DNA from 2 places in the Caldifermentibacillus hisashii genome. Region 1 is predicted to be linked to the other one. Evidence: predicted binding sites of a transcription regulator. Region 1 holds the regulator's gene; the other holds the start of a gene.

Region 1 (17,107 bases):
TGGATATTCGATGCGATATCCCCTGAAAATAGGAAGCCTTTTTGTGGCACATAGCCAATATGATCGCGTAATTCCTTTTGCGGCAGATTGCGAATATCAATACCATCAAACGTAATTCTGCCCTCAGTGACATCATAAAATCGCGGTATTAAATTGATTAATGTTGATTTCCCCGATCCGGTAGAGCCGATAAATGCTGTTGTTTCCCCTGGTTTGGCAACAAAAGATATATTTACTAAAATACTTTCTTCTGCATCAGGATACCGAAATGACACATGGTCAAATTCAATTTTACCTTTTGGATTCGATAAATGTTGGACCTCATCGCTATCAGTAACGATTAATTCTGTATCCAATACTTCCTGAACACGTTTTGCTGAAACTAATGCTCTTGGTACTAAGATAAAAGTGACGGAAATCATTAGGAAAGCAATAATAATTTGCATGGCGTATTGAATAAAAGCCATCATATCGCCAATTTCCAAAGTGGAATCAGCAATCGCTTTTCCACCAACCCACACAATTAACAAACTAACCAAGTTCATAATCAACATCATTGCAGGCATCAAAAATGACATCGTTCTTTGAATAAATCGATTGGTTTTACGTAAGTGATCATTTGCTTTCACAAAACGTTTTTCCTCAAACTGCTCATTACCAAATGTACGAATAACCATCATACCGGCAAGATTTTCCCGGCTGACCAAGTTCACTTTATCGATTAAAGTTTGTAACATTTTAAACTTCGGCATAGCAATTGAGAGAATGGCTATCATGAGTATTAACAAGGCAGCTACGGCAACGGCAATCGTCCAACTTATCGACACAGTCGTCCGAAGCGCCATCACGATTCCGCCAATCCCGATAATCGGGGCATAACAAATCATCCGAATACCCATTAAAATTAAGACTTGAATTTGTTGTATATCATTCGTACTTCTTGTTATTAAGGAAGCTTGCGAAAACTTATCATATTCTGCATTTGAAAAAGACATAACTTTTTTGAATACATCCTTGCGCAGATTTTTGGAAGCAGTTGTCGCAACCTTGGTCGCAAACCAACCAACCACGATGGAAGCGACAACACTAAGCAGAGCCAAGCCAAGCATTTGCAGCCCTTTTATAATAATATAATGGTTTTGAATTTGTTCTAAATTTACACCCAATTCTTTATAAAAAATTCTTGTAAAGGTGGTAGAAACTTGTCCGGCTGCCATAGAATCATCTTCGGCAGCTAAAGAAATATATTTGTCTAATTTCCCTGCTTGCTGAAGTTGAGTTAAGTAAGGAAGCATTTCATAGATTTTACTCGTATCAACATCGGATAAATTCGCATTTTTATTGCTATTAGTATTGCCTTGTGCCGCATTGATTTCATCCGCCATATCCTCTAAACTAAGTGTCAAAGCATAAGTGGCTTGTGTATAGGCTTTATCAGTTTTTGCTAATTTGTCTTGATCCGTTTCCATTAAGACATAAATATTCTCATCTTTTACAGCCGGATAGTCACTTTTATAGTGATCAGCTTTTGAACTCCCCGCTTCGATTAATGTATAACTATCATTCATAATGGATTGACTGTCTTTATCCATAAGCAACTGGATTAAATTCATTCCTTCTTCACTGATGGCATCCGGAGCTCCCTCTTCAATTCCACCCGTTTGAATGCCATTATTTACCATATCACTCATAAAATTTGGCAATTGTAATTCCGAAATTGCTTGCACAAAAAGAAACGCAATACAAATCAATATGGTTAGAGTGAAAGGTTTAAGATATTTTAATAATAACTTCATATAACATTTCCTCTCTATCTTTCAAATTCGTTTTACTTAAAAGTATTCTATCATTATCAAACACGATTTTGGGAATAATCGTTGAGCATGTGATTAGAATCATCTTCGCTTTTTTGTGATGACTTAAGCAAGGGAGATTTCCTAATTTTGATCTAAGTAACCTCAGTATATTTTTCATCGCGTTCAAAATTTCTAAAAATTTCCTCGCAAAATATCAGGTAGAACTGCAATAATTTTTGCTGTGCTTCTTGTTCTGGCTTGACTAATTGGTCAAGTTCTAATAAAAATCGTTTCCCAAACTCATCAACGATTGATAATATTAGGTCCGTTTTCGATTTAAACACCAAATAAAAGGCTCCTTTTGAAATACCGCATGCATCTGTGAATTGCTGAACCGCTGTTGCCTCGATTCATTGATTTGCGAATAATTCAATAGCCTTTTTCATAATCGGTTTTTTTCTATTCATGTATTTAACCATCACCTAGCATGTAATCCATGACCAAGTGGTCACTATCTTAACAATTATGACGAGTTTTGTCAATGACATGGAAGAAAGATATTGTTGGAAATTGAGCGGAAAATCGAATTATTACTCGAGTATTTACCTGCAAAGTTTATAAGGGGTAGGGAAAGGAAACCAAGAATAAGGTTTCAGCATTCTTGGTTCCCAATTGTATACTTTAGGGAAATCAAATCATAATTAATTTTGTTTAAAAAATATTTTCACCCATGAGGAATCCTTTGACTTTCATATCTTATCGTTGTCATTTACATATCTGTTTAAAGGTAACAGATAATAAGTTTCCAATATGTTTTAAACATTTTTTTAAAAAGCTATACATGCGTTTGCTGTTCTTTCTTTATCGCTATAGCTCTGCTGGGGAAATCAGTCATAATGGTATTTACTTGTAATTTTAAGAGTTGACTAATTTCATTTGGCGCATTGACCGTCCAGACACGGATTTTGTCAGAGAGATTTTCCAGTAAATTTGTATTGGAGTCATGGATTCTGTTTTTCACATAATATTTCACTTCTTTGGGAAGATCGACATGGAGCCGATCAATAGCTCGAAATATTCGCCTAAATACTTGTGGCTTTGGCAATACCACATGTTTGTTCAAATGTAAGGCTTCCAAATGAAATGTCTTCATAAAGTCTTCAGGAAGAGAGATTCCTTCATTTAATAACCAAGCAATATTTGCTTTCGAATTTATTTCTCTCATACGCAAAATCGTGGGCAAGTGAAAAGATGAATAAACGACTTTCCTTCCTTTTCCATATTGTTCAACAAGATTATGAACCTTTTCTTCAATATGGTGATAAGCTACCATATCTGTTTTCAGTTCAATATTCAATTCGACCGGATACGGGGCCAGTAATTGCAACACTTCCTTTAATGTAGGAACCTTTTCCTTATCCCAAGTTGCATCATAATCCGGCAAATGTGCATAACGACTTCCGGCACTGACCTTTTTTATCTCAGCTAATGTTAAATCTTTAATCCAGCCGGTTCCACTTGTTGTGCGGTCCAATGTTTCATCATGAATGACTACAACTTCACCATCTTTTGTTAAATGAACATCCAGTTCAATTCCGTCAACACCGAATTCAATTGCCTTCATAAAACTCAGACAGGTATTTTCCGGATATATTCCTTTTGCTCCTCGATGTCCATAGATCTTTGTCATCGGAATTCTTCCTTTCATTATGAAAAAGGAGAAAAAGCATGGGGAACCATACTTTCTCTCTTGAACTTCTTCAGTGGAAATTTCTTTATTTTTTTCTGGCTTTATTTGCTTGTTCAATTGCATCATTAAATTGTTGTACGGCTGTTTTATATGCTTGGTCTACTTCTCCACCATTATAAACCGTTTCAAGCGCTGTTTCCATAATTTTGCGTCCTTGTGGAAGCATGTCCATTAACGCCCCTTGAGTCGCATAGGAGGATTTTGTCGATTGCAGCTGTTGAACTGTTACTTGCAGTTGTGGTTTTTCTGCCCAAGCTTCTTTCACAACCTCCTCTTCATAGGCAGCAGGGTTCACAGCAAAGTAACCTGTCCCGACATGCCATTTTGCTTGAACTTCCGGTGTTTGTAAATACTTCATAAATTCCCAAGCAGCTTTCGATTCTTCTTTCGGTTTACCATCAATCATCCAAAGACTGGCACCGCCAATGACCACACCTTGTCGTTCCTGATCCTCGGGATACGGAAGGAAAGCAATACCTACTTCAAACGGTGCATTATCAATAACATCTCTTGCACTTGCTGAAGATTGTAAGAACATCGCTACATCACCGGCTAAGAAACCGGCAACCATGTTATCCCCGTTTGTACCATAGTTTGCAAACGTACCATCGTCGACCATACGCTTTACCCATTCGAAAATGGATTTGCCTTCTTTTTCTGTCCAACCAATTTTCGTTGGTGTATCGGTACGACCATTATCATTATTTAATAATAATGCTCCTTGATTAGCAAGCAGTTGTTCCCATAACCAACCATAAGCCTGCAAAGCAAATCCTTTCATATTCGGATTGGATTTAACAATTGCTTTCGATGCTTCTTCCACTTCTTCAAATGTTTCCGGTGCTTTTTCCGGATCTAAACCTGCTTTTTTAAAGGCATCTTTATTATAGTACATGACTGGAGTAGAGGAGTTAAACGGCATCGAATAAAATTTTCCATCTAAAGAATAATAGTTGGTAATATTCCCCTCCAAGCCGCTCATATCATATCCGTCCTTATCAACAAATTCCTGGATTGGAATAATATTTCCACTGTTTATCATTGACATCGTACCAATTTCAAATGTTTGAATCATCGTTGGCGCACTGTCTGTTCCTGCAACAGCATTAAATTTTGTCAGTGATTCATCATATGTCCCCTGATATTCGGCATTTACCTGGACCTTATCTTGAGAATTATTGAAATCCTCAACAATGCTGTTTAATGTTTCTTGACCGGCACCGCCCATAGAATGCCAGAATGTAACAACTTGTTTTCCATCTTTAGCTCCAGCTTCATTATTTTTATTTCCGGTACTTTGCGAACTGTTTCCTGAAGCGGAATTTTCTCCAGCGCAGGCGCTCAGTAAAAATAGTATACCTAGACTAAAAATCATAATCAGTTTTTTCATATATTCTACTCCTCCTGATCACTCTATTCTTTTCAATTGGGAATCTTACTTGACAGCCCCTTCAGTTAAACCCTTTTGTAATTTTTTCTGACCTAAAAACAACAAGATTAACGTAGGAATAATAACGATAACGGCACCGGCCATAATCACTCCCCATTCATTTAATTGTTCCTGTGTTTGTAATTGCTTCAATCCAATTTGAACCGTACGTACGGTGTCATTTGTTGTTGCCAATAACGGCCATAAATACATATTCCAAGCGGTCAAAAATCCGTAAATCCCTAAGGTGACCAAACTGGTTCGTGAAACAGGTAACACAACTGTCAAGAAGAACTTGAAATCTCCCATACCAATAATCTGACTGGCTTCACGTAATTCTTTTGGTATTCCTTTAAAATTTTGCCGGAGCAAGAAGGTACCGAACGCTGTCGCAAAAAACGGTATCGTCAACCCCGAATATGTATCAATCCAGTCTAAATCACGGATTAAATGGAAATTGGGAATAATTGATGCTTCAAAAGGAACCATCATTGTTGCTATAAAGAGATAGAATAGAAGGTCCCTCCCTTTAAACTCGATGAAAACAAATGCATAAGCTGCTAAAGATGATAAAATCAACTGGCCAAGCATAATGACAAACGAAACAATAAAACTATTAAATAAATATTCGGTTAATGGAAACCCATTAAATGCCGAGACATAGTTTTCAATTGTAAACTTGGTTGGCAGGCTTCCTGTTAAAATATCCTGGTTTGTCATAAAACTCATCACAATTGCCATGATAGCCGGACCTGCAAGGAGGAGTGCTGAAATAATCAGCAATACATAAAATAAGAGTTTTTGCCCTGTTGAAAGAATCATTGATAATGAACTCTCCTTTCCCCCAGCTTAAATTGGATGACCGTCATGACGAGAATAAGAATAAATAATACAACCGCTTGTGCACTGGCTGAGCCAAACTGATAATTGACAAAAGCTTCCCGATAAATGGAATACACAATTAAACTTGTTTCATTTGCCGGCCCACCTTGCGTTAAAATATCAATTTGACCAAAAGTTTGAAAGCTATTAATCATGGATACCGTAATCACAAAAAACAAAGTTGGCGACAGCATTGGAATTGTAATTCTCCTAAGCTTATAAAAATAACCCGAACCTTCAACTTCTGCACTTTCATATAAAGAGCGATCAATTGATTGTAAACCACCAAGCAAGATTAAAAACGTAAAACCGATATTCATCCATATAGTTGTCACTGATACAGATAGAAGTGCCCAGGCCGGATCCGTTAACCATCCAACCGGTTCTCCTCCAAAAGCTTCAAGAAATTTGTTTAGCAGCCCCATTGTTGGATTAAATAAATAAAGCCAAAATACAGACGCTGCCGCAACTGAAATACCGATGGTTGACGAGTAAATCGTCCGGAAAAGGCCGATCCCTCTTAGATTCTCATTAGCAAGGATGGCTAAAAACAAACTAATCAAAACTGTCGGAGGTACGGTATAGAAAACAAATAAAAATGTATTTTTTATACTTTGAAGAAAAATTGGGTTCGTAAACATATTTAGGTAATTTTCCAAACCTACAAAAACCGTGGTTGAACCTTTTGCATCCGTCAGATAAAAGCTCAAATAGATCGTTTTAAACATAGGGTAAAAAACGAAAACACTAAATAATAGAATGGACGGGAATAAAAACAACATACCTTTGATAAAACTTTTCATCCGGGCACTCTTTTTTACACGTTCAAATTGATACATATACGTTTCATTCGTTTCAAGTGTCGGATTCATACTCATATCGTTATTACCTCTTGTCTTTTTCTAAGTTCTGCAGATTTTATGCGCTCGCCTGTTTCAGCATCAAAGAAGAATAGATGTTCAGGTAATATTTGCACAGGTACTTTCTGACCAAATTTGACCGGCCATTGACCCGGCCATTTTGCCGTCCACAGCTCTTTCCCTACAACAAATGCAATAGAAGTTTCATTTCCTAATTGCTCAACATTTACTACTTCAAAATAGATATTCTTTTCACCTGTTGACTTACCAGGCAGAAGATGTTCCGGACGAATACCCACTTTTATATTACGATTTTTTGAAAAATCCATTATGGATGATGGATTTACAGTGATATGCAATTGATTTTCAATGATTAACTGTTTTCGGTCTTCTGAAAAGACAGCATCTCCCACATTCATCTTTGGCGAACCAATGAAGGAGGCTACGAATAGGTTTTCCGGTTCATTGTAAAGGGTAATCGGTTTTCCTACTTGCTGAATTTCCCCACCATTGAGAACCATGATTCGATCCCCCATTGTCATGGCTTCGACTTGATCATGGGTTACATAGATCATTGTTAACCCTAAACGCTTTTGCAGTCTTCGTATTTGTACCCGCATATTCGCTCGTAGTTTTGCATCTAAATTTGATAAAGGCTCATCCATTAAACAAAGCGGTGCATGACTGACAACAGAACGTCCCAATGCTACCCTTTGCCTTTGACCGCCTGATAGTTCCCAAGGTTTACGGTTTAGCAGTTCCGTCAATCCTAACATTTCTGCTGCTTCCTTGAGTCTTTTTTGTTGTTCCTGTTTATCAATCTTCCTGGCTTTTAATCCAAAAAGAATATTTTGTTCAACCGTTAAATGAGGATACAGTGCATAATTTTGGAAGACCATTGATAAATTTCGATCCTTTGGCGGAAGATGGTTCACTGTGTTTCCATTTATTTTTAATATACCGCCCGAAATTTCTTCAAGTCCCGCGATCATCCGGAGTAACGTACTCTTCCCTGACCCGGAAGGACCAACAAGAACAAAAAATTCACCTTCTTCCATCGATAGATTAATTCCTTTTAATACATCTTTCTGTTTATGATAGGATTTAGAGATATTGATTAACTCTACTTGGCTCATAAATAACCTCCTTTCAAATTTACATCTTCATTAAAGCATAATTTTCACTAAAAAAGATGACATTTATAAAATCTTCATACTATTTAACGTTCAATTCAATTACTTAAAACTGGGTAAATATTTTTAAGAAATCAACATAAATGGTAGCGGGGATTAACTATAAAGAAATGTGAATGGGGAAAAAATAGTGGACGGATTTTGGAGAATAACAGAAATGATCATATAAAGTAAACTCGGGCGTCCGAGCTTTTAGGCGAGAGCAGAGCCGTAGTTGAACTTATGAGTTAGGAAAGTAGAAATTGAAAAATTTATACTTTCCTAATTAGCAAAAAAACCACTCCCAACAATTAATAGGAGTGGTTTTGCTGTTATAACAATCTCTTTTCAAAAAGGAAGGGGCAATTAGATTACATCATTCCGCCCATGTCTGGCATTGGAGCGCCGCCGCCTTTGTTTTCTTCCGGAATGTCAGCAACGACGGCTTCAGTTGTTAAGAACATTGCTGCAACAGAAGCTGCGTTTTGAAGGGCTGAACGAGTAACTTTTGTCGGGTCAACAATACCGGCCTCGGTCATGTTTACCCATTCGTTTGTAGCAGCGTTGAAACCTACGCCGGATTTTTCATTTTTCAAGCGTTCCACAATAACCGAACCTTCTAAACCGGCGTTTTCAGCAATTTGACGTACCGGTTCTTCTAAGGCACGAAGAACAATTTTCACACCGGTTGCCACATCGCCTTCTGCTTCAATGGCTGCCACTTTGTTATATACGTTCACAAGTGCTGTACCACCACCGGATACAATACCTTCCTCAACGGCAGCACGAGTAGCGTTTAGGGCGTCTTCAATGCGAAGTTTCCGTTCTTTTAATTCTGTTTCTGTAGCAGCACCAACTTTGATGACTGCAACCCCGCCGGCAAGTTTAGCCAAACGTTCTTGTAATTTTTCTTTATCGAATTCAGAAGTCGTTTCTTCTAATTGTGCTTTAATTTGATTTACACGAGCACTAATTTTGCTGGATTCGCCGGCACCTTCAACGATTGTTGTGTTATCTTTTGTTATAACAACTTTACCGGCACGACCTAATTGAGCAACGGAAGCAGATTTTAATTCAAGACCTAGGTCTTCTGTGATAACTTCACCACCGGTTAAAATTGCAATGTCTTCAAGCATAGCTTTACGACGGTCACCAAATCCAGGTGCTTTTACTGCTGCAACATTGAATGTACCGCGAAGTTTGTTTACAACAAGAGTTGCAAGAGCTTCCCCTTCAACATCTTCAGCAATAATCAATAATGGCTTCGATTGTTGCAATACTTGTTCCAATAATGGAAGGATTTCTTGAATATTAGAGATTTTCTTATCTGTGATTAAAATATATGGATTTTCCAAAACAGCTTCCATTTTATCTTGGTCTGTTACCATATATGCAGAAACATAACCACGGTCAAATTGCATACCTTCGACAACATCTAGTTCAGTATTGAAACCTTTTGATTCTTCAATGGTAATAACACCGTCTTTACCAACGCGTTCCATTGCTTCTGCGATTAATTGACCTACTTCTTCATCACTTGCAGAAATGGTTCCAACTTGCGCGATTGCTTCTTTGCTTTCTACAGGTTTAGAAATTCCTTTTAATTCTTCAACGGCCACTGCTACTGCTTTTTCAATCCCTTTACGGATGCCCATTGGATTTGCACCGGCAGTAACGTTTTTCAATCCTTCACGAATGATTGCTTGGGCAAGAACCGTTGCAGTTGTCGTACCATCTCCGGCAACATCATTTGTTTTGCTGGCAACTTCTGCAACAAGTTTCGCACCCATATTTTCAAATGGATCTTCCAATTCGATTTCTTTTGCGATTGTGACACCATCATTTGTAATTAGTGGTGAACCAAATTTTTTCTCTAATACCACATTACGTCCTTTTGGTCCTAATGTAACTTTGACAGCATCTGCCAATTTATCTACACCGCGCAACATACTACGTCGAGCTTCTTCACTGAATACGATTTGTTTTGCCATTCTCGTCAAATCCTCCTATCATATTTTTATTATCAATTGTAAAATGTTATTATTCTACAACAGCTAATATGTCACTTTCACGTAAAACTAAGTATTCTTTTCCGTCATATTTGACTTCAGTACCAGCATATTTTGAGAAGATGATCCGATCGCCGACATTTACTTCAAGTGCAACCCGTTCACCGCTATCAAGAACACGGCCGGTTCCTACAGCTACAACTTTACCTTCTTGTGGTTTTTCTTTTGCAGTATCCGGCAGAACGATGCCGCTAGCTGTTTTTTCTTCAGTTTCTACAAGTTCAATAACTACGCGATCTCCAAGTGGCTTTAACACATTAAACAACCTCCTCATATATTTTCAATGTTGTTAGCACTCATTGTCCTTGAGTGCTAATTCCAATTATTATAATAATGAATTGATTTGTTTTTTGCAAGTGTCAACTATAAAATTTTAACATTTTTTTACCAAAATTATCTTGTCCTACTCAATAGGGAAATAGCTTCCTTTGCAACTTTTTGATAAAATAGCCAGTGAGGTGAATTTTTTGAAACGAGAATATAAACTGATTATCCTTACTTATGTAGCGATGCAGTTATTTTTAAACATCGGGGCATCGATTCTATACGGCATTTTCCAAAGTTTTGGTTTTGCCGGAAATAAATATTGGCTACTTTCCGTTTCTATTTGGACGGTATTTAGTTTTTTTGTAACCTTATTGATCACCCTTTATTATTTAAAAGATGAAATTACAGTGCGAAACCGGAACCTCCGCTCAATACCGTTTGTACTTGGCTGGTCTGTTTATGGTGTACTACTTGCCCTGATCGCACAAAGAATTGCTATCATGATTGAGACGCTATTAGGTGTGGATGTTGGTTCGGAAAACACAGAAAATACCCTGAATTTAATCAATGTTGCACCGATTATGATTTTCGTTACTTCGATAATTGGTCCGATTTTGGAAGAAATCATCTTTCGTAAAATTATTTTTGGATCTTTATACAAAAAAACAAATTTCTTTCTTGCAGCCTTAATCAGTTCCATTCTTTTTTCTGCCGCTCACATGGAATTTGAACATTTATTACTCTATTGTGCAATTGGATTCACATTCAGTTATTTATATGTAAAAACCGACCGAATTATCATTCCAATTTTGGCACATACATTAATGAATACTTATGTAGTAATGAGTCAATTTTTCTTGCAAATGCAGCAAATATGAACCATTCAATCAAAATTAGTATGTCACAACCAAAATACCTTATACAAATTTTTCCATAAAAAGGAAAGGACTATCTCAAAAAGGCAATACGATATGAAAATTAACAATCGTAAATAAAAATGATCATTTTCATTATGCATATGCCCTTTCTAACATAGTCCTTATCTAAATAAAACTCGGGCGTCCCGAGCTTTATTCGACCCGAAACGCGGTACTCACCGATAACAAGGGAATTACTCCGGTTTCCATTATACCTTTTAAGCAAGCTCCTTATGCCATAACCTATCCGCCACTTCCAAGTTGCTTCGTTACCGGAATTCAATATGCTTTTTAATGGATAAAATATACAATGGAAAATTTTCCTTAGTTTAAACGGCAAGCCCTTCTTCTTCCTTCATTTTTTTCCGATACGCCAGCTTCGAAATCCAAATACTAACTTCATAAAGCAATAATAATGGTAAAGTGACCATCATATGCGAGAGAACATCCGGCGGTGTAATCAGTGCCGCGATGACTAGCAAGATAAAGTACGCATATTTTCGCACCCTAGACAAAAAGTCAGGTGTAATTATTCCAAGCCTTGTTAAAAATAATATAATCACCGGCAATTGGAATAACAAACCAAAAGGCAACGTAATTTGTAACAAAAAATGGAAATATTCATTGATCCCAATGACTTGATTGATTTCCATTCGGTCCCCTAACTGTTTCATAAAGCGAACAATAAACGGAAATAATACAAAATATGAAAACGAAATACCTGATAAAAACAAAAATACCGAAACAGGTATATAGGCTAAGGTTATTTTTTTTTCCTTTTCATATAAACCCGGTGAAATAAAAGCCCATAACTGATACAAAACAAAAGGTGAAGTTATTACACAAGCAATGATAAAAGCGATTTGCATATAAATCTTTAGCGGGTCAGTTAAGCGGAAGGCGTTCAGTTCCAAACTGGCCGCTTCATCAGTTTGTTGCAAATATACGATCAACGGCTCTGCCAAAAAAAACGAACCGATCATTGCCAAAAGAAAGAAGACAACGATAAAAACCAACCGTCTCCTTAATTCAACGAAATGCTCAATTACAGTCAATTCGTTTTTCTCCATCTCTTCTCTCCCTACTTGCCTTCTTGATCTTTTCTCTTCCCATTATTTTCATCAGCAAGACCCTTTGTGGCATTTTTAAATTCCCTTAGTGTATCTCCTGCCGCACGACCGAGTTGCGGTAACTTTTTCGGACCAAAAATTAATAATGCCATGATTAATATGAGAATTAAACTACCCGGACCGATTGTCATGTTTCTCCCTCTCCCCCATCAACCTCATTCAAATTCATTCATTGTCACCCAAAAAAGATTTTACAAAAACTTTTTTCCTATCATATCGTATGAATCATAATTATTGCAATGCAAAATATTGTGTTGTTTTGAAGATAAATTTTTGTGTTACCTGCCATTTCCCTACTAAAAAAATTAATCTCCAACCACTACTTCCTCATTTGAGTAATGTTTAATTAAATAAACAAAAGATTGTAATTCAACAGCTAAATCAATATGGTGAACACGAATATTTGACGGAACAGTTAATCGAGCTGGCGTGAAATTTAAAATTCCTTTTATTCCTGTTTTTGCTAAACGATCAGTAACCAATTGGGCAACAGGAGCCGGGACGGTCAGAATAACAACCTGAATCTCTTCAGTTGACAATATTTGTTCCAGTGAATCCATTGGGTAAACAGTAATATCACCAAATTTTTGATCGACCTTTTCTTGGTTTGCATCAAAGGCACAGACAATTTTAGTATTATTGTTTTTAGTGAAATTATATTTTAGTAGAGCTGTACCTAAATTACCTACACCGATTAAGGCTACCTTTGTTATTTCATCCTGATTCAATATTTTTCTGAAAAAGGATAACAAATACTGAACATTATATCCATACCCTTTTTTACCTAATGCACCAAAATAAGAAAAATCCCTTCTAATCGTTGCCGAATCGACCTTAACCGCTTCACTTAACTCAGCAGAAGAAACTCTTTGTTTTCCTGACTGGTACAAATTTTGAATAAAACGATAATATAATGGCAATCTCTTAGCGGTGGCTTTAGGAATTATTAGCTGATCTGTTTCCATGTCAAAATCCTCCAATGCTGAAAAATTATTATTTTTCTATTATAATATCTTTTATTGCCCTATAGAAGTAATTCTTTTATAAGGCATTCAAAGCACACTGTGAACGCTTACATTGCATTGTTAACATATTCACCTACTATGATACACTATTTTTTTTCATCTGTCTTGTAGATAGTTTCATTTAATCTCCATTTGCCATTTTTCCTCCCCTTCATGTACTATTTTTATATAGACTTGTTGACATGACATTTACAGGCTCTCCTTTAAATGTCGGAAATGATGGAGCGAAAAGCGACTGGATATGTTATGGTAGAGGAAGGAATCGATTATTTAGTAATCAAAAACAGCATGTTCCCATTCACTTCACTCTGAAAATAATTAGTCAGTCATTCATTCTTTTAAAAGGCAAAACAGAGTCAAAGCTGTTATATTTCTAGGTAAAGGACCATTTTTATTGTGAAATGTTGAGGTGCAAATCATGATTTTACTACAAGTAAATCAACTAAATAAATATTACGGGGCAGATCTTGTCCTTTCGAATATTAAATTAGAAATTCATACAAGAGACCGAATTGCCCTTGTTGGTAGAAACGGATCAGGCAAATCAACCTTGCTGAAAATAATTGCCGGTGAACTTGCTTATGACTCCGGAGAAATTATTAAGCCAAAAGAAGTAACAATTGGCTTTTTAGATCAACATACCGGTCTCGTTTCAGACAGAACTATCTGGGATGAAATGCTGACTGTCTTTGAAGATTTACGTAGCATGGAAAAAAGGTTACGTAATCTTGAGCAGGAAATGGCAAAGGAAGAAACTTATACAGATGAAGGCAAATACAAGCAAATTTTGTCCGAATATGATTATTTACAGCATGAATTTAAAGAACTGGGCGGATATCAATATGAAGCAGATATTCGTTCCGTATTACACGGGCTTAATTTTTCCACTTTCAATTATCAAGAGACAAAAATATCCAATTTAAGCGGCGGACAAAAAACTCGCCTGGCTTTAGGAAAATTGCTCTTATCAAAGCCGGACATTTTAATTTTGGACGAGCCGACGAACCACCTAGATATCGATACATTGACATGGTTAGAACAATATTTGCAATCTTATGATGGAGCCATTCTTATTGTTTCCCATGATCGCTATTTTCTTGATAAGCTTGTAAACCAAGTTTATGAATGCGCTCAGACTACTTTAACAAAATATGTCGGTAACTACAGTCAATACTTAGTCCAAAAAGCAGAGAATTATGAACGTGACTTGAAAATGTATGAAAAACAACAAGATGAGATAGCAAGAATGAAAGAATTTATTGCCAAGAATCTGACCCGTGCATCAACAACAAAACGGGCACAAAGCAGGCGTAAAGCACTGGAACGAATGCAAATGATTGATAAACCGCACAGAGACGATAAATCTGCTAATTTTTCCTTTCAAATTGAGCGGCAAAGTGGCAATGAAGTTCTTAATGTGGTTGATTTGGCCATTGGTTATGGAGCCAATCAAATATCAAAAAATATCCACTTTCGAATTCAAAGAGGAGATAGCATTGCTTTGCTTGGCCCAAATGGTGTCGGCAAATCTACTCTACTAAAGACAATTGTCGGCCAACTCCAGGCTCTTTCCGGAAACATCCATTTTGGAGCGAATGTAACCATTGCTTACTATGATCAAGAACAAGCAAACTTAACATCAAATAAGCGAGTATTAAATGAACTTTGGGATGAATATCCGACAAAAACGGAAAAAGAAATCCGAACCATTCTTGGCAATTTTTTGTTCTCCGGTGATGATGTTTTAAAAAACGTCTCAACTTTGAGCGGTGGTGAAAAAGCAAGGTTGTCATTGGCTAAACTAATGATGTTAAATGCAAATTTTTTAATTTTAGATGAACCAACAAATCATCTCGATTTAGACAGTAAAGAAATTTTGGAAAATGCTCTTGTTGATTTTCCCGGTACGATCTTGTTTGTTTCTCATGACCGTTATTTTATTAACCGAATTGCAACAAAAGTTTTTGAACTCTCTACTAACGGTGTGACCGAGTATTTGGGTGACTATGATTATTATATAGAGAAAAAGGAAGAAATGATGGAGATTCAAAAATTATCAGAAGAGAGCGAGCACAACCAAACGCAAGAACCGGCTTCCGATTTGGATGCAAAAACCCGTTATGAACAAGAAAAAGAACTAAAGAAACTGGAACGACAAAAGAAACGTCGGGTTGAAGAAATTGAAACATTAATTGAATCACTGGAGATGGAAATTGCCGAGAAGGAGCAGCAATTCCTTCATCCGGAAATCTATAGCGACCATACAAAAGTGGCTGAACTAAATAAGGAAATTGAAAAAGCCAAAGCAAAAATTGAAACTTTATTGGAGGAATGGAGTGAACTGGAATAATTGATGGATTTTCCGGAGACCTGCCAAAAAAGCACCGGAAGTAAGTGAAAACTCCATTATGTGACCAATCATTCGATTACATGAATTATTCACTTTTTCCACAAAGTTATTCACAAGACAATTATATATTTATTAACATCTCAAATGCTTTTCCACAATACCCACAAAAAATTTCCAAGTTATCCACAATTGTGTTGTGAATAATTGAGATTTCTATCAGTGGGGACTCGATATCCCCACTGATAAACTAATTGTGCCACGTCCTTGTAGCAACGCTTGTGTGACCAATCCGTATCGATCCAAACAAATCGGGTTTACTCAGACTTATCTTCAGTAATTTTTATCCACAATATTATCCACAATCGAATCAAGCAAGATAGGCAGGAATTTTTGAAATAAGTGACATTTATCGAAACATACACTTATTACCGGCAAATATTGATATTTCACCGATATTTCGTTAATCTTATGGAAGATATATATAAAGTTGGTGAGAAAACAATGAAGGATTACCAAATTACTGTACATAATCAGGAAGAAACTTTTTCAATGGCACAAACGTTCAGTAAATTTTTACGGGAAGGAGATGCGATTGCGCTGGAAGGCGATCTTGGTGCCGGAAAAACAACTTTTACAAAAGGGTTGGCAAAAGGACTTGGTATCAATAAAAATATTAGTAGTCCCACATTTACAATTATAAAAGAATACAAAGGGATTTTCCCCCTCTATCATATGGATGTTTATCGACTAAAGGATTCAATGGAAGATCTCGGTTTTGATGAATATTTTCATGGTGATGGTATCACCGTCATTGAATGGGCTCATATCATCCAAGACCAGTTGCCCGAACAATTTTTAACTATTGAAATTAAATTTGTTGACCTGACAACCAGACAATTTCTTTTTAAACCGGTTGGTATTCGATATGAACAACTATGTGAGGAGTTTTTCCATGAATATTTTAGCAATTGATACCTCGACAAATGTACTCGGTGTTGGAATCGCAAGTAATGAAAAAATTATCGGTGAATATATAACAAATATAAAAAGAAATCATTCAACAAGGGTATTACCGGCCATTGACTTTCTACTAAAAGATTGCGGCATGGACATAAAAGAGATAAATAAAATCATTGTTGCTAACGGTCCGGGCTCATACACCGGCTTGCGGATTGGCCTAACGATCGGAAAAACGTTAGCTTGGACATTAAACATACCCATTGTTGGTGTTTCCAGCCTTAAATTAATGGCGGCCAGCGCTCGATATTTTGATGGCTACATTTCTCCGGTCATGGATGCAAGACGGGGAAATATTTTTACAGGATTATATGAATATAAGGAAGGCAAATTAATGCAAGCAGTTGACGATCAACATATTCCTACAGAAGAATGGTGCAAATTACTTAAAACATTTGATAAACCGGTTCTGTTTTTAGGAAATGATGTGGTTATTCATGAAC
Region 2 (17,107 bases), 110 kb from region 1:
AGAAATGAGGAAAAACGAGAAATTGCTAAAAAAATGATTTTAGAAGGCCTCTCTCCAAATCTTATAGTAAAAGTTACTGGTCTAAGTCATGAGGACATTAAAGCCCTCAGCAAAAGTATTAACAATTAAAAATATACCCTAATTTTTCCGATAATTTGTTGATACTTGTATTTTTTATTAAGGACAAGGACAAAAGTGGAAAAAATAGAAAGTTTTCTAAGCAAAATTATTAGGCATCAAGAATCGAAACAGCGTTATTTAGGAACTGATCAATCATTTGGGCAGAAACACCTATTGCTGCTGAATAATATGCATGCTTGGAAAAACTAATAATCAAATCCTTTTGATGGTATTTCATTGTATGGTTTTTTATAAATTTTTCTATCGATTTTTCAAGCCAGTCTTTTGCCATTGCAAGTCGATTACCAATAATGACTTGTTCCGGATTAAAGATATTAATAATATTATTTATTCCGACTCCCAGATACATGCCTATTGAATGGAAGAGATTGATTATATCCTCATTCCCACTATTTGCAAGTTCAAGTAATAACTCTATAGACAAAGTTTCCTCAGTGATTCCAGTTAATTTTAATTTTCTTGCCTCTTCTAATAACGCTTTTTCGGAGGCATAAAGTTCCCAGCAGCCACTACTTCCACAAGTGCAATCTTTGCCATTTACTTGTACAATCATATGCCCCGCTTCACCGGAAAAACCATTCATTCCGTAAAAAAGCTTTCCATTCAAAATAATTCCAACACCAATACCAATTCCTGCACTGATATACAAAATATTATCACTTTCTTTTCCCGCACCGTACAGTTTTTCTCCGTATGCACCTGCATTTGCTTCATTCTCAATTAAAACGGGAATGTCAAAACAATTTTCGATTTCCTCCCTCAAATTGATATTTTTCCATCCTAAATTGGGTGCAACAAGAATTTCTCCATCGTTATTAACTAACCCAGGAACACCAATACCGATTCCAACAATTCCATAATGGCTTTGTGGTGCGGCATTAATTAAATCGGATATAACTGATTTTAATATTTCAATTACAACTTCATAAGATCGGACGGTAAGTTTTTTATTTACCTCAACAATAATATTACCTCTTAAATCGGTAAGAACGCCCAATATATAATTGACACCAAGATCTATACCAATCGAAAAGCCGGCCTTGTCATTAAATAAAAGAATTACTGGTCTTCTTCCTCCGCTTGATTGCCCGGGACCTGATTCATAAATTAATTGGTCTTCTAACAATTCATTCACAAGAGAAGACACTGTTCCTTTGTTTAGTCCTACCTTTTGAGAAATATCTGCTCTTGATATTGGTGCCTCGTGTAAAATGGTTTCAAGTACTAATGTTTTATTAATTTGCTTTACTAATTGCTGATTTCCCGTTAGAGTTTTCATATGGTATCCCTCATTAGTCTGTTATGTGATCTCTTTTTTTATTGCTTTCAATAATGGTATTATAGAGTAAAAACTATTATTTATAAAATAATTATATTATTAGTTTGTTTATTATACTAACAAATTTAGGGAGAAATTGGCAATCTTGAAGGAACAGTTAGGGTAGGAGTAAATTAACTGTTGAAACCGGGAAAGTCCTTTTAGCTCAGTAATCCGGACAACTCTTGCATATAAAGCTAGATCGTTTAGTCATCCTGCTTTATTAAAAATGTCAAATAATAATTTTAGAGAAATATTGTAACAATTACAGGTAAGCAGAATTTTCCTCTATTCCAACTTTAATTTCCATATTTTGAGCACAAAAAAAGACCCTTTACTTTAATGAGTCGATAAATAACAATAGATGTTCATATACTTTGAGCGACTACCAAAAAAAGCATGGATTTTTCAAAGTTAAATATTGGGTATCATCTATGAAATCCAATGCTATTAAATTTGTTGGTTTACTTTATTACCAAAAATGGAATGCATAGATGTATTCCATTTTTGGTAGTTTAATTATATCATCTAATTATTTTTTCTTTTTATATAGTATATCAAATGTAACTGCTGCCAGTAAAACTAATCCTTTAATGGCTTGTTGCCAGTCAATGCCAATCCCCATGATTGACATACCATTGTTTAGTATACCCATAACCAGGGCACCAATTACAGCACCGAATACTGTACCTACACCACCTGTCATGGAAGCACCGCCGATGACAGCAGCAGCAATTGCATCAAGTTCAAAACCGGTACCTGCTTGCGGAGTTGCTGCGTTTAAACGACCTGCAAAGATTAATCCAGCTAAAGCAGAAAGTACACCCATATTAACAAATACCCAAAATTTTACTTTATTTGAATTGATACCTGACAATCTTGCAGCGTTCTCATTACCACCAACTGCATAAATATGTCTTCCAAGAACTGTCTTATTCATCATTGAAGCATAAATTAGATAGATAAAGAATATTAAAACTAATACGATTGCTATTCCTTCATATTGTGCCAAAACAAAGGTAAATGTATTAATTATTACAGCTGCTATAACAAGTTTGGCAATAAAAAGTGAATTAGATGAAGTATCTACGTTATACTTTTTATCATTTTGTCGATTTCGATATTCAAAGATAATATAAACAATCGTAAGTAATGCACCTACTAAAATTGTTAATATGTGAAGGTCTCCACCATTAAAAATATCTGGTATAAATGCAGTACTTAAACTTCTAAAGCTATCGGGAAAAGGGGCAATAGTTTGTCCATTTAATGCTACTAGGGTCAGACCTCTAAAAATTAACATCGAAGCTAAGGTTACAATAAATGCGGGTATACGAACATAAGCCACCCAAAAGCCATTAAATGCGCCTATTGCAGCACCAATTAATAGCGATAAAAAGATCCCGACAATAACTGGTAAATCTTGGTTGACAAGTAAAATACCTGATATCGCTCCTACAAAAGCAACTACCGAACCAACAGATAAGTCAATTTCACCAGTGATGATTACGATTAGCATACCAAAGGCTAAAAGAATAATATAGCTATTTTGCATGATAATATTGGTTATATTTAACGGTGTCAATAATACACCACCGGTTAAAAATTGGAATAATATTGCAATAACAACTAAAGCTATAACCATACCAAATTGCCTAACATTATTAGATATAATCTTTTTTAAAGTATTCATTTTTTACTACCTCCGGACCGGTTTGTCATATATGTCATTAAAATTTCTTGGTCAACGTCTTCTTTTTTATGTTCACCAGTAATGACACCTTCACACAGTGTATAGATTCGATCAGACATACCAATTAATTCTGGTAGTTCAGAAGATATGATGATAATACTTTTACCTTGTTCAGCCAACTCATTAATAATTTTATAAATTTCAAATTTTGCACCTACATCAATTCCTCTTGTCGGTTCATCTAATATTAAAATATCTGGTTCAGTAAAAATCCATTTGCCCAAAACTACTTTTTGTTGATTTCCTCCGCTTAAATTTACAGTGGTTTGTAAAATCGATGGAGCTTTAATTTTTAATCTATTTTTTATATTCTCCGTTTCAGTGAATTCCAAATTTTTATTTAGAATACTATTATTTGAGATTTTTTGGAGGTTAGCTAATGAAATATTATTTTTTATATTATCAATTAATATTAGTCCATACTCTTTCCTGTCCTCTGATACATAGGCAACGCCATTTTTTATTGCATCTTTGACTGTATGAAACTCTACTTCTTTACCATCTTTATATATTTTACCTGATATTTTTCTACCATATGTTTTACCGAAAATACTCATAGCAAGTTCGGTTCGTCCTGCTCCCATTAAACCTGCAATTCCTACGATTTCACCACGGTATAATTTTATATTAACATTGCGCAAGATTTGTCTTTCAGTGTCTTGGGGATGAAATACATTCCAATTTCTAATTTCAAATACGACTTCTTCTTTTATACTTTTATTTCTTACTGGATATAAATTGGTTATATCTCTTCCGACCATATCTTTAATAATCATATTTTCCGTTACTTTTTCTTCTTTTACTGAATAAGTTCGAATCGTTTTTCCATCTCTTAAAACCGTAATGCTATCAGAAACTTGGAATACTTCATTTAACTTATGGGAGATAAGAATGGTGGTAATGCCTTGTTTTTTAAATTGTAGTAATAATTTTAAGAGATTTTCACTGTCATCTTCATTTAATGCCGCAGTCGGTTCATCCAATATTAATAGCTTAACCTGCTTAGAAAATGCCTTTGCAATCTCAACTAGTTGTTGATGACCAACACCGATATCCTTTATTAAAGTATTTGGATCTATATCAAGCCCTACTTTTTCTAGCAATTCTCTTGATTTTGAAATTGTTCCATTCCAATTAATAAAACCTCGTTTTACTTGCTCATTTCCTAGAAAAATATTTTCAGCTATTGATAGCTCTGGTATTAAAGCAAACTCTTGGTGAACGATAACTATGCCACGTTTTTCACTATCATTTACATTTTTAAATTCACAGTTATTACCGTTATAGATAATATCACCCTCATAAGTTCCAAAAGGGTGCACTCCACTTAACACTTTCATTAATGTGGATTTACCTGCGCCATTTTCACCACAAAGTGCATGGATTTCGCCTTCTTTTATCTTAAAATTTACATTGTCGAGAGCTCTAACTCCAGGAAAAGTTTTCGTTATACCTTTCATTTCTAAGATAATATTACTCATTATCATACACCTGCCTTTAACTCCAAAATAGTGGATGATTTCAGTCTAAACTGAAATCATCCATCAATCTTTATTACTTCAATTCATCCTCAGAATAATATCCTGTATCAACAAGTTCTTGTTTATAGTTGTCTATATCAATAGATACAGGTTCCAGTAGAACTGAAGGAACAATTTTCTTTCCGTTATCGTATGTCTTAGTATCATTAACTTCTGGTTTTTTCTCATTCAAAACATCATCAACAATTTTTACTGCACTTTCTGCCAATTTCCTTGTATCTTTAAATACAGTTTGTGTTTGCTCCCCGGCAATAATTGATTTAATTGATGACAATTCAGCATCTTGACCGGTTACAATTGGCATCGGTTTATCTGCAGAACCATAACCTACTGATTTTAAGGACGAAATTACTCCACGGCTAATCCCATCAAATGGGGAGTATACAACATCAATCAAATCATTTGAATAATGCGCACTTAAAAGGTTATCCATTCTTTCTTGTGCTTTCATTCCATCCCAACGTAATGTTGCACCTTGTTTAAATTCTGTTTGTCCACTTTTTACCACTAGTTTGCCACTATCAATGTATGGTTTTAAAATAGACATCGCACCATCCCAGAAGAAATATGCATTGTTATCATCTGGTGAACCTGCAAAAAGTTCAATATTAAATGGTCCTTTTCCCTCTTTCAAGCCCAGTTTTTCTTCAATATATTGACCTTGTAAAACACCGACTTTAAAGTTATCAAACGTTACATAATAATCTACATTCTCGGTATTCATAATAAGACGATCATATGAGATTACAGGTATTCCTTGTTTTTTTGCTTGATCAACTACATCTGTAAGTGCTTCACCATCGATTGAAGCAATAACTAAGGCATCCACACCTTTTGTAATCATGTTTTCAATTTGTGAAACTTGATTCTCTACTACATCTTCCGCGTATTGTAAGTCGGTTTTGTATCCTAATTTTTCAAGCTGTTTAACCATGTTCTTCCCATCTTTAACCCATCTTTCGGAGGACTTGGTTGGCATTGCAATCCCTATCGTCTTTGTACCCTTACCACCACTTGATTGATTGCCGCCACACCCTGTAAGGACTAAGGCAATCATTAGAATAGCAACTAGGAAAATGCTAAATTTCTTCATTACATTCCCTCCAATGTTCTTTCTTTTAAAATATTGGGCACGCTTACAAAACTAGGCTCTATTTTTACCCCCTTTTATTTATAATGGAATAACAGATTATTAGTCATATTCTTAAGCCTAAAAATGAAAGCGCATACCATTTGTGCTTTATGTATTTAGTATAATTTACTTGTTCGGATATGTCAATCAAAAATTCAATTGATTTTAACAAGATTAAAATTAATTTATGTAATAGCAAAAATAGATATACGTATAATCTTGTTGATAAACTTTCCACGAGAACAACAATATGTGTTGTAAATGCTATTTAAGCAAGACGATCCCACATTTACATTATATATTTGTCTACTAAAACAGCAATTATATATCCGTACAAGTTTAGGCTTATTTATTAATAAATTATATCTCATTTCATATTTTACCTTAACTTCCCAAGGGCTAGTCTTACTTTTCTAGTTGAAATTAGCTTTAAACCTCACTTTGGTTGTCCATACGAGTAGTGAGGTGAGAGTTTGGACCGCTTTAAAGAAATGGTCAGTCAGTTTAAATCCATATTATTTGCTTAGTAAAGGATATATGATGGGGGCTCCTAGGTTAGAAAAAATATTGGGGCAACATTTATGGACCAGAGCTTGGGACTGTTATTATTTTTAATAGTATTAAATGATGAACTTATTTTGGGTGTGCATAAAGGAGCCTAATCAAAAAATAGGCTCCTTTAAACTTTCCTAAACGCCCCCCTGCATCCTACACTGTTACAACCGTATTGGCGTCTCTTTTATTTGATTTAATAAAAGCAATCCGGTACAACGGTCACGTAAATGGTATGCCTCATTTAAACTTTCAATAACGATTTCTTGTGGAATGCCAAGCTCTTCAACTGTTGTTGGTCCCCCTACTTTTTCCAACAGTTTTTTTAATTCGTCCGGAGAAGGCAATTTTTCAATAACTGAAAAAATATACTCCCCGTATTGCTCAATGCCGTTTCCATAAACTGTGTTTTTAACTCTTTCTGAGCGTAGTAGTTTTTTCCAATTTTTCTTATACAATTCTACAATCATTGTTGTTGCTACCCCAACTTTTGCACCATGTAACAGTTGCTTTTGGTTCGTTTTTAACAGATACATTTCCCAATAATGAGATAGATGATGCTCGGCTCCGGAAGCAGGTCGAGAGTAATCTAATATTTGCATAACAAGTCCTGATTCTATTAATGCATTCATTAAAATCGTGATTCCTTTTTCATCTGCATTGCTTATTTCCTCAACATATTCCACACATGTCTCAAGCGCTTTCCGTGTCAATGATGCCGCCCCTTCATGGAAAGGTTCATTGCCAACTAGCTTAGAAATTTCCCAATCTAATAGAGAAGTATATTTACCTAAAATATCCCCGAATCCGGCTGCTGCCATTTCTCTAGGGGCTGCTTTTATAACGTCTATATCAGCAAAAACGGCAATCGGTGCAGCGGTTTGAATGGTTTGTTTTACCCCACGCAAAATTAACGGGGCACCTTTTGATGTAAATCCGTCTACCGATGCAGCAGTTGGCACCGAAATAAAAGGAATATTCATTTTATGACCGACAAATCTGACAATATCATGAATGGTCCCGGATCCGACCGCTATCAACACATCAGCATCATTCGGAGTTTTAATAAAGACTTGGACTAAACTTTCTTCATTAGCGATTACTTGACCATGTTCATTTTCATTAATGTTAATTCCAATCACTTCTTCAAAGTCATTCATTAAAAATTTTATTAGTTTTTCTCCAGCAGCTAAATAAGTATTTTGATCATAAACGACTACAATATTTTTCCACTGTTTTCTTTTTATTAACTCCCTAATATGTAATATTGCATTTTTTTCGACCCTTATTTCCGGAATGGAAAAATTACTTATTTTTAATTGTGAAGCTAATCTTTTTATGTCAGTATAAATATCCATCTTTTTACCTCCTATACAACTTAAAATAAAAATGTAACAGATAATCTATGTTCTACCTGTTACATTAAATTAATGACCTAAACTATTTTTTCATCCTTATCAGAAACAATTTTCTTCGTAGAATATCTAACAATCAATTCTGGTTCAAATACATATGACTCTGAGTTTTCATCTTTTTGTTTTAGGTTTCTTCCATTTTGAACTAAATTTAAAATCATTTTTGCTGCCATGATACCTAAGTCTGTTTTCGGATGTTCTATGGATGTCAATTTTACTTCTGATACTTCTGACAAAAAGGAGTTATCAAAACCGACAATCGATATGTCGTAAGGAACTTGTAAATTATTTTGCCTGATAACATCTAGTAATTTCATTGCAAGTTCATCATTATAACAAATGATCCCGGTCGGCCGGTCTGATGAACTTGTTAAAATATCATTTAAATGTTCAACAGGTTTTGTATTTTTTTCTGAAGTAGTGTACGTAATAATATTTTTCGGGTTAATCGGTAAGTTATACTCACGATGAGCCTTGATAAAACCTTTCATTCTTTTCATACCTTGCATATCATCGGTTTTAAAGAAACCTAATATGTTCTTATGCCCGGATTTAATCAAATGTTCAGTTTGCAAAAAACCGCCTTTTTCATCATTAACCGTAACACTTATCGGCTCCAATTCATCGTAATAGGCGTTAATCATGACATATGGTATATTTAAGGCCTCTAAATTCAGGTAATAGTTAATATTGGGGTTTGCTATCGCACTTTTTGTCGGCTCGATAATGGCTCCATCAAACCGTTGTTCAATAATCGTTTCCAAAATACGTTTTTCATTATCATGATCGTTATTTGTACTGAACAAACTAACTTGATAGCCTTCTCTACTTAATATACTTTCGGCACCACGAATAATTGAAGGAAAGATATAGTCAGAAATATACGTGACAACGATAGCAATGTTTTTTTTATTGAATTGGGTAATAGGTTGAAGCTTTGATAATCGGTCAGAGACAAATGTACCTGATCCTTGCTCTTTATATAACAAACCTTCATTTACTAAATCACCCAATGCCAGCCGAACTGTGTGCCTACTTACATTAAACTGCTTCATTAGTTCGCTTTCGGAACTAATTTTTTGATTCGGTTCGAAAGTCCCGTCTAATACTCTTGATTTAATCCAATTTTTAACCATACTGTATTTTGTTTCACTCATTATCATTGCACCTCCCTTTTCTAAACTTATATGCACATGTAGTAGCATAGCATATTTTGATTTGAGTTGTAAAAGTCCTTGCTAAATTTCTAACTGTTTGGATCTTCCTTGAGCCATATATTTAAATCCAACTATAATCGGCATCCCTTCTGAAAATATAATGTTTTTAATATTCGAAGTTGTATTAAAAAGATGTTACAGTCCCTTTTTATTTATTAAAAAAATATCTTAGACAAATAAAAATTGTACGGATATTTATAACCATTAATTTTATTTTAATATAATTTATACGTACAATCAATATTTTATTCTTTTCCCTGTTTTCTCAAAAATAAACACAGTTACCATTTTTGCAACTGTGTTGTTTTCGTTTTATTTTCTTTTTTCCTCAACATCCACCGTCCGAACGCCCAATACATCCAATAGAAATACAAAGATTGGTATGCCTAGAATCAGACCCCAAACACCAAAGAAATGCTCCCCAAAAATCAAGATGATAAAAGTGTAAAAAACCGGTAGATTGGTTTTTGATGACATGAGTTTTGGGTTTAAAATATAAGCTTCAATGGCATGGACGACGGCGACCATGATGAGCACATAAATGACTGTCATTACTCCGCCGATACTGTAGGCAATTATTGCTAGCGGAATTAATGAAATAATGACACCGGCTACCGGAATCAGTCCCAGAATAAATACCATAATGGCGAGCGCAAATAATTGTGGGAAATCGAATAGCCACAGACAGAACGTGGTGATCACTGTGTTAACAGTTGCGATCATAAATTGGGCTTCGATTACTTTTCCAAATGTCCCGATAAATCTCACACCGAAGTATTCCAATTCGTTATAAAAAGAGCTGATCTTACTTTCTTTAAAACGAATGGTAAAAGAAATGATTCTTTCTTTCTCCAACAGGAAAAATAAGCTCAAAATTAATGCCAACAGAACTTGCAGGCCGATTGTCCCAATATCATTCAAAGATTTTACTAAGAAAGAAACACCTACACCGATATAGTCCGTGATTTCGTACTTTTGAATGAGTGCGATCACATAGTTAAATACTTGGTTATCGGTCTCTATTGGTTTCGAATAAAATTCCGTAAGTTGATTGATCAATTGTGATATTTCACTAACTAAAATTGGTAAATATTTTACCGCTCCATATGTCAAACCTGAAACCACAAGCAAATAGAGCAACAAGACCGTAATTTTTCGATTCAATGGAATTCGCTTGGAGATGAAACGCTCCAAACCGTTTATTAGGAAGGAAAAAATAAACGTTAATAAAATAATATTGATTATACTCCGAAGCATATAAAAAACAAAAATCAGAATGGCAAAAATCAGAACTCTCCTAACACCTGTCTTCTGAAAAAAACGAAATACCTCTTCCACTTATCACTCTTCCTATCTAAAAATTTTTAATTTATCTACAATATTATTATTAATATTCTGATTATAACATTCATACTCCATATTATTATAGCATAACTTCTCCGGTATTTGTGGCTTTTGCCTCTATTTATTATCAGTAAAAAAAGATACCTGAAATGATTCAGGCACCTCGATGTACAACGAAACATTACTTAGAACGATTAATTTTAACTCCTATTTAACATCAATTCCCCGGCATTTGTGGCTTTTGCCGCTATTTATTATCGGTAAAAAAAGGTACCTGAAATGATCCAGGCACCTAGGGTACAGACGAAAAATTACTGAAAATGATTATTTTAACCCTTCCCATTTCCAGTTTTCTACTTCAGGTAAATCTCTTCCTTCGTCGCGGATGTATTGGTTATGTTTGGCAATCATGCCGTTCATTTCTTGGACGATATGTGCATATTTTTCCGCATTTGGCAAGTTTTTCACGACCGATTTCACAAGATCAAAGCGGTCCATTTGGTTTAACACACGCATGTCAAACGGTGTGGTAATATCGCCGTTTTCACGATAACCATGCACATGCAGATTGTGGTTATGACGATCAAAGAATAAGTCTTTTACTAAACCTTCATACCCATGGAAGGCAAAAATAATCGGTTTATTTTTTGTGAAATACATATCAAACTCTTCATCCGTCAAGCCACGTGGATCCAATGTTTGACTTCTTAATTTTAAAATATCCACAACATTGATGTAACGAATTTTTAACTCCGGCATTTTTTTATGCAAAATGGAAATAGCAGCAAGACTTTCTATGGTCGGTTCGGTACCACTGGAAGCAATCACTACATCCGGTTCATCACCAAAATCCGTACTAGCCCAATCAATCATTTTCAATCCATTATCGACCAATTCTTTTGCTTCATCCATCGTGAACCATTGTGCCCGCGGATGTTTGGATGACACCACTAGGTTAATTTTTTGCCGGTCATTCAAAATTTTATGAAAGACGGCAAGTAATGTATTGGCATCTGCAGGTAAATATTCACGGATAAATTCCGGTTTTTTATCGGCTAAATGGCCAAGCATCCCCGGGTCTTGGTGGGTGTAGCCGTTATGGTCTTGTTGGAATACCGTTGAAGTTGCAACGACATTCAAGGAAGGAATAGCTGTCCGCCATGGTTGTTCCGAGGCTTTCCGCAACCATTTGAAATGTTGTGTTAACATGGAATCAACCACTCGTAAAAATGCTTCATAGCTGACAAAAATTCCGTGACGACCGGTTAGCACATACCCTTCCAACATCCCTTCCGCTTGGTGTTCGGAAAGCTGTGAGTCAATAACCCTGCCATGAGATTTTAAGTATTCATCTTGAGGTTCTTCAATTTCCCCCAACCATTGACGTTTCGTTTCTTCAAAAACAGGAGCCAACCGATTTGATGCAGTTTCATCCGGACCAAAAATACGGAAATTATGATTGTCGCGGTTTAATTTCACGACATCCTTCAAATATTCTCCTAACACAATCATATCTTGTTTTTCTACTTGTCCCGGAACAGAGTTGTCCACTGCATAGTCCCGAATATCCGGCAAACGCAGATCTCTAATTAATTTACCCGGGTTTGTGACAGGGTTCATGGCCATCCGTTTATCGCCTTTTGGTGTTGTTCCTGCGATTTCCGGTTTTAACCGCCCATTTTCATCAAATAATTCTTCCGGCTGATAACTCTTCATCCACTCTACCAACTCATCCGCATGTTCCATATGGTCTTGGTCGACTGGAATTGGCACTTGATGAGCACGGAAAGAATTTTCTATCGGTACGCCACCCCATTCTTTCGGGCCTGTCCAGCCTTTTGGTGCACGAAAGACAATTATTGGCCATATCGGACGTGTTTGGTCCCTATTTTCACGTGCATTTGTTTGGATGGCTTTAATTTTTTCGACGACTTTATCAAGTGTTGCTGCCATTTTTACATGCATTTCTGCAGGGTCTTCACCTTCAACGAAATAAGGTTCCCAACCCATCCCTTCAAAGTATTTCGCTAATTCCTCATTGTCGATACGAGAAAGAATGGTCGGATTACTAATTTTAAATCCGTTCAAGTTTAAGATTGGTAAAACCGCACCGTCACGAATCGGGTTGATAAAACGGTTGGAGAACCAAGATGCTGCAAGTGGTCCGGTTTCTGCTTCCCCATCACCGACAACAACAGCCGCAATTAAATCCGGGTTATCAAGAACAGCCCCGGCACCGTGGGAAAGAGAATACCCTAATTCGCCGCCTTCATGAATCGATCCCGGTGTTTCCGGTGCTGCATGGGAAGCCACTCCTCCCGGGAATGAAAATTGTTTGAACAGTTTTTTCATTCCTTCCACATCTTGCGTCATTTCCGGATAAATTTCCGTGTAACTGCCATCAAGATAGGAATTGGAAACCATGACTTGTCCGCCATGTCCGGGTCCTTCTATATAAAACATGTTTAAGTCATATTTATTAATGACTCGATTTAAATGGGCATAAATAAAGTTTTGTCCGGAAATTGTGCCCCAGTGACCGATTGGTTTTGCTTTAATATCAGAAGCCTTTAACGGTTCTTTTAACAGCGGGTTATCTTTCAAATAAAGTTGACCAACTGAAATATAATTTGCGGCACGCCAGTACGCATCTACTTTTGCTAAATATTCTTTGGACGAGTAATCAATCGTCATCTTTGTTCACCCCTTCACAACAATTCAATATTTTTTACCCAAAACATCCTCCATGAACTACCCGCTATTAAACATAGCAAGTTTCGGAATCCCTAGAAAGTTGTAGGTACTTCACAGGTGTGCCCAATACCACTACTGATTGAGTGTTTAACTCTTTCAGATACTTTCTTCGGAATTTGCCTTTGCCCATCATATCTGACCGAGCTTTCATCTCCTCAATGAATAGAGGAGAATTCCTACTCGGGTATCCTAAACTCTTTTCGATAATCTGTAGATACTTTTGAGAAGGAGTTTTGGGTATATCAACATTATAACATTTTTAATCTATTTACTATTATTAAATTTTTTACAGTTTATTTAATATGAACTACTTCCAACCCTACCGTTTTCGCAAAATCTTCAATTTGTTCTGCAGTCACATTGAATGAAAGGACCGTATGGTGACCGCCGCCATTTTTAATCCATTCCTGAACGCCTTTTTCAAATCCACATTTTGGTGTCCACATTTGTCTTGCCACCGGTAAATGTGGAGCCGGTTCTTCCGGTTTTTTCCCTTCCACTTCATACATGACTAATTTAAAATGATCCCCAAAATCAGAAATGGTTAGATTGACTGCTTCTCCATCCAAACCGTCAAACACAAGACGGGCCGGATCTTCTTTACCGCCAATTCCCAATGGATGAACTTCCACACGGATTTTTGAACCTGCAAGTGTTGGGTCAACTTCTAACATATGTGCTCCTAAAATAGTTTCCCGACCTTTTATTAAATTATACGTATAATCTTCCATGAATCCTGTTTTTTCGTTATGTGCCATGATTTTTAGCAAGCGATCGAGAGCAGCAGTTTTCCAGTCTCCTTCACCGGCAAAGCCATAACCTTCCGCGTTCAAACGTTGGACAGCCATACCGGGTAATTGTTTCATTCCCCATAAATCTTCAAAGTTAGTTGAAAATGCCGTATAACCTCCGCGTTCTAAAAATCTTCTTAACGCTATTTCGATTTTAATTTGTTCCTTCACATGTTCCTCGAAAAATTCCGGATCATTATTGCCAACGACAAAGTCATATGCTTCTTGACATTCTCGGTATGTTTTTTCGATTTCTTCCGGCGATACTTTTTCCATTTCGGCAACTAAGTCGCCAATCCCATAGTAGTCAACCGTCCAGCCAAATTGAATTTGCGCTTCAATTTTATCCCCGTCCGTAACAGCTACATTCCGCATGTTATCACCGAACCGGGCTACTTTAATATGGAAACTTTCATTATAAGCTACAGCCACATCCATCCATTTACGAATTTGTTCTTGTACATCGTGGTCTTTCCAGTGACCGACGACAATTTTATTATTTTTATTTAAACGTGCATTAATATAGCCGTATTCTCTGTCACCGTGGGCGCTTTGATGCAAGTTCATATAATCCATATCGATCGTTTGCCATGGAATATTATTTAAAAATTGTGTTGCTAAATGAAGTAACGGTTTTTGCAATAATTTTGTGCCGCGAATCCAGTTTTTCGCCGGTGAGAATGTATGCATCCATGTAATGACACCGGCTACATGATCGTTGTAGTTGACTTCTTTCATGACTTGGGTAATACTGTCAGCTGTTGTGGCGACGGTTTTAAAAACAACCGGGTATGGCAGGTTCCCGCTTTTATTTAATTCGTTAATAATTTCTTCTGTATCTTTTTGTACGGCTTGAAGCGCCTCTTCACCATATAAGTGCTGACTTCCAACAACAAACCAAAACTCGTAATCTCTAATTTTTAACACGTGTATCACTCCTGTAGGCTCTCATATTTGTGTAAACTTTTATAGAAAAATTAAGTGAAACTTCCAGCCATAGGGGTTTCCCACTGATGGTTAGTTGAACTAATCAGACGCATGCTGGCAGCCCGTCCCCAGCTACCTTCTTTGTAAACTCGAAAATTTTGAGGTAGGGGTCTTGACTCGGCGTTAAGGTGGAATAAAGTGAAACTTCCAACAATGGGTGTCTCCCACGGATGATAGTTGAACCAATCGGGTACTTTTCTTCCTCCTTCAACATCGATGATTCCTCTTAAACCTCAGGAGGAAGATTTATTGTCCGTTTGTGCGGGATAAACACTCTTATTTCTTTTGACCATAGTAGGCGTTTTTGCCATGTTTACGTAAATAATGTTTGTCTAAAAGATATTGGTCCATATCAATTTGATACGGATTCAGCTGTAGCGTGTGATACGTCATTTTCGCCACTTCTTCCAAGACAACTGAATGATGAACCGCGTCTATTGCTGATTTCCCCCACGTAAAAGGTCCATGGTCATTGACTAAAACGGCCGGAACTTGATCGGGATCAATTTGGCGCTCCTTGAAAGTTTCAACAATGACGTCCCCGGTTTGTTTTTCATAATCTCGGATGACTTCCTCTTCTTTCATAGCACGGGTGACCGGAACAGGGCCATAGAACGTATCCGCATGGGTTGTCCCGGCTGCCGGAACATCTAATCCCGCTTGAGCAAATGTAACGGCCCACGGGGAATGCGTATGGACAATTCCTTTAATATTAGGAAACTCCTTATATAGGATAATGTGGGTCGCTGTATCGCTGGACGGGTTCAGGTCCCCTTCGACCACATTTCCGTTCAAATCCACAACAACCATTTGTTCCGGCTTCAATTCTTCATACGGGATACCGCTTGGTTTAATGACGATAAGATTACTATCCCTGTCAATTCCGCTGACATTGCCCCATGTAAATGTGACCAAGTTGTATTTGGGCAATAACATATTCGCTTCATAGACTTCTTGCTTTAATTTTTCCAGCATTGCTAAATCATTCCTTTGAGGCATTATTTTTGATTGCTTTCAGACGTTTCATGACATCATTTACACCGGTGCCAAAATAATCATGTAAAATCTTGTATTCTTCATAAATTGCAGTATATTTCTCTACATTTTCCGGAATTGGTTTCACTTTTTCTTTTCTTAATTTCGCCATTTTTTTGGAAGCTTCTTCAATTGAATCATAGCCGCCGTTTTCGGAACCTGCTGCAACCGCGGCAAACATGGCTGCACCGATGGCAGGCGTTTGCAGGTGCTCAGAGATTGTAATTTCTTTTCCGGTAATATCGGCGTAAATTTGGTTAAGTAATTGGTTTTTGTGTGGCAAGCCGCCGCAGACAGTGAGCCCATTAATTTCAATGCCACTGGATTCAAATTCTTCTATGATTCTGCGTTTCCCAAATGCGGTCGCTTCAATTAATGCACGATAAATTTCTTCCGGTGTTGTTTCCAAAGTCATTCCCAAAAGAAGTCCGGTCAAGTTCGTGTCAACAAGGATTGAACGGTTTCCATTCCACCAATCAAGAGCGAGAAGACCACTTTCCCCGATGTTTAATTGGCTCGCCTTTTCCTCTAATAATTGGTGAATGTTAAGGCCTCTTTCTTTCGCTTCGTCAAAATAGGCGCCCGGAACAGCATTGTCAACAAACCATGCAAAAATATCACCTACTGCATTTTGGCCCGATTCATAAGCATAGTATCCCGGAATGGCCCCATCTTTGACAACCCCGCACATTCCTCTCACAGGAATCTTTTTATCTCCTAAAATAATGTCGCATGTGGATGTTCCCATAATATTAAGCATTGTACCCGGCTTAATTACACCTGTTGGCGCAGCAGAAACATGTGCATCCACATTTCCGACCGCAACCGCAATTCCCGGATTTAATCCGACTTTTGCCGCCATTTCCGCGGTAAGTTCACCCGCTTTTGATCCGGTTGGATGGAACTCTGTGCCAATTTTTTCCTCAATAACATTTTCCATTTTTGGATGAAGTTCTTTAAAGAAGTCTTTACTTGGGAATCCCGTTTCAGCATCCCACATTGCTTTATATCCTGCAGTTGTGGAATTTTTCACTTTGTTACCGGTTAATTGCCAAGTGACCCAGTCTGTTCCTTCCATAAATGTATCCATTGCATCATAAATTTCCGGTGCTTCGTCTACAATTTGC

Evidence for each region. Region 1 encodes Rex, which represses fermentation and respiration genes when NADH is low (regulators of the CRP and FNR family bind a similar motif). Its sites were predicted from a motif close to TTGTGAAATATTTCACAA; they were not measured.
Region 2: a site for Rex is predicted at 13,110-13,127, ahead of NSQ14_RS02270 (phosphoketolase family protein). Genes of this name have one in related genera too.

What each region holds. Positions count from the first base shown of each region.
Region 1 is NZ_CP155467.1:566,893-583,999, reverse strand. It holds gene NSQ14_RS02790 (ABC transporter ATP-binding protein) at 1-1,796, opposite strand, end outside; gene NSQ14_RS02785 (hypothetical protein) at 1,949-2,143, opposite strand; gene NSQ14_RS02780 (glycerophosphodiester phosphodiesterase) at 2,632-3,486, opposite strand; gene NSQ14_RS02775 (ABC transporter substrate-binding protein) at 3,572-4,936, opposite strand; gene NSQ14_RS02770 (carbohydrate ABC transporter permease) at 4,982-5,797, opposite strand; gene NSQ14_RS02765 (carbohydrate ABC transporter permease) at 5,794-6,729, opposite strand; gene NSQ14_RS02760 (ABC transporter ATP-binding protein) at 6,732-7,853, opposite strand; gene groL (chaperonin GroEL) at 8,261-9,880, opposite strand; gene groES (co-chaperone GroES) at 9,930-10,214, opposite strand; gene NSQ14_RS02745 (CPBP family intramembrane glutamic endopeptidase) at 10,426-11,103, shown strand; gene tatC (twin-arginine translocase subunit TatC) at 11,472-12,212, opposite strand; gene tatA (twin-arginine translocase TatA/TatE family subunit) at 12,224-12,403, opposite strand; gene NSQ14_RS02730 (redox-sensing transcriptional repressor Rex) at 12,578-13,237, opposite strand; gene NSQ14_RS02725 (ABC-F family ATP-binding cassette domain-containing protein) at 13,716-15,647, shown strand; gene tsaE (tRNA (adenosine(37)-N6)-threonylcarbamoyltransferase complex ATPase subunit type 1 TsaE) at 16,149-16,619, shown strand; gene tsaB (tRNA (adenosine(37)-N6)-threonylcarbamoyltransferase complex dimerization subunit type 1 TsaB) at 16,600-17,107, shown strand, end outside.
Region 2 is NZ_CP155467.1:461,662-478,768, reverse strand. It holds gene NSQ14_RS02310 (Rpn family recombination-promoting nuclease/putative transposase) at 1-129, shown strand, start outside; gene NSQ14_RS02305 (ROK family transcriptional regulator) at 230-1,420, opposite strand; gene mmsB (multiple monosaccharide ABC transporter permease) at 1,992-3,152, opposite strand; gene mmsA (multiple monosaccharide ABC transporter ATP-binding protein) at 3,149-4,693, opposite strand; gene chvE (multiple monosaccharide ABC transporter substrate-binding protein) at 4,767-5,846, opposite strand; gene NSQ14_RS02285 (sn-glycerol-1-phosphate dehydrogenase) at 6,602-7,795, opposite strand; gene NSQ14_RS02280 (GntR family transcriptional regulator) at 7,873-9,009, opposite strand; gene NSQ14_RS02275 (AI-2E family transporter) at 9,382-10,407, opposite strand; gene NSQ14_RS02270 (phosphoketolase family protein) at 10,738-13,107, opposite strand; gene araA (L-arabinose isomerase) at 13,461-14,885, opposite strand; gene NSQ14_RS02260 (L-ribulose-5-phosphate 4-epimerase) at 15,222-15,920, opposite strand; gene NSQ14_RS02255 (ribulokinase) at 15,928-17,107, opposite strand, start outside.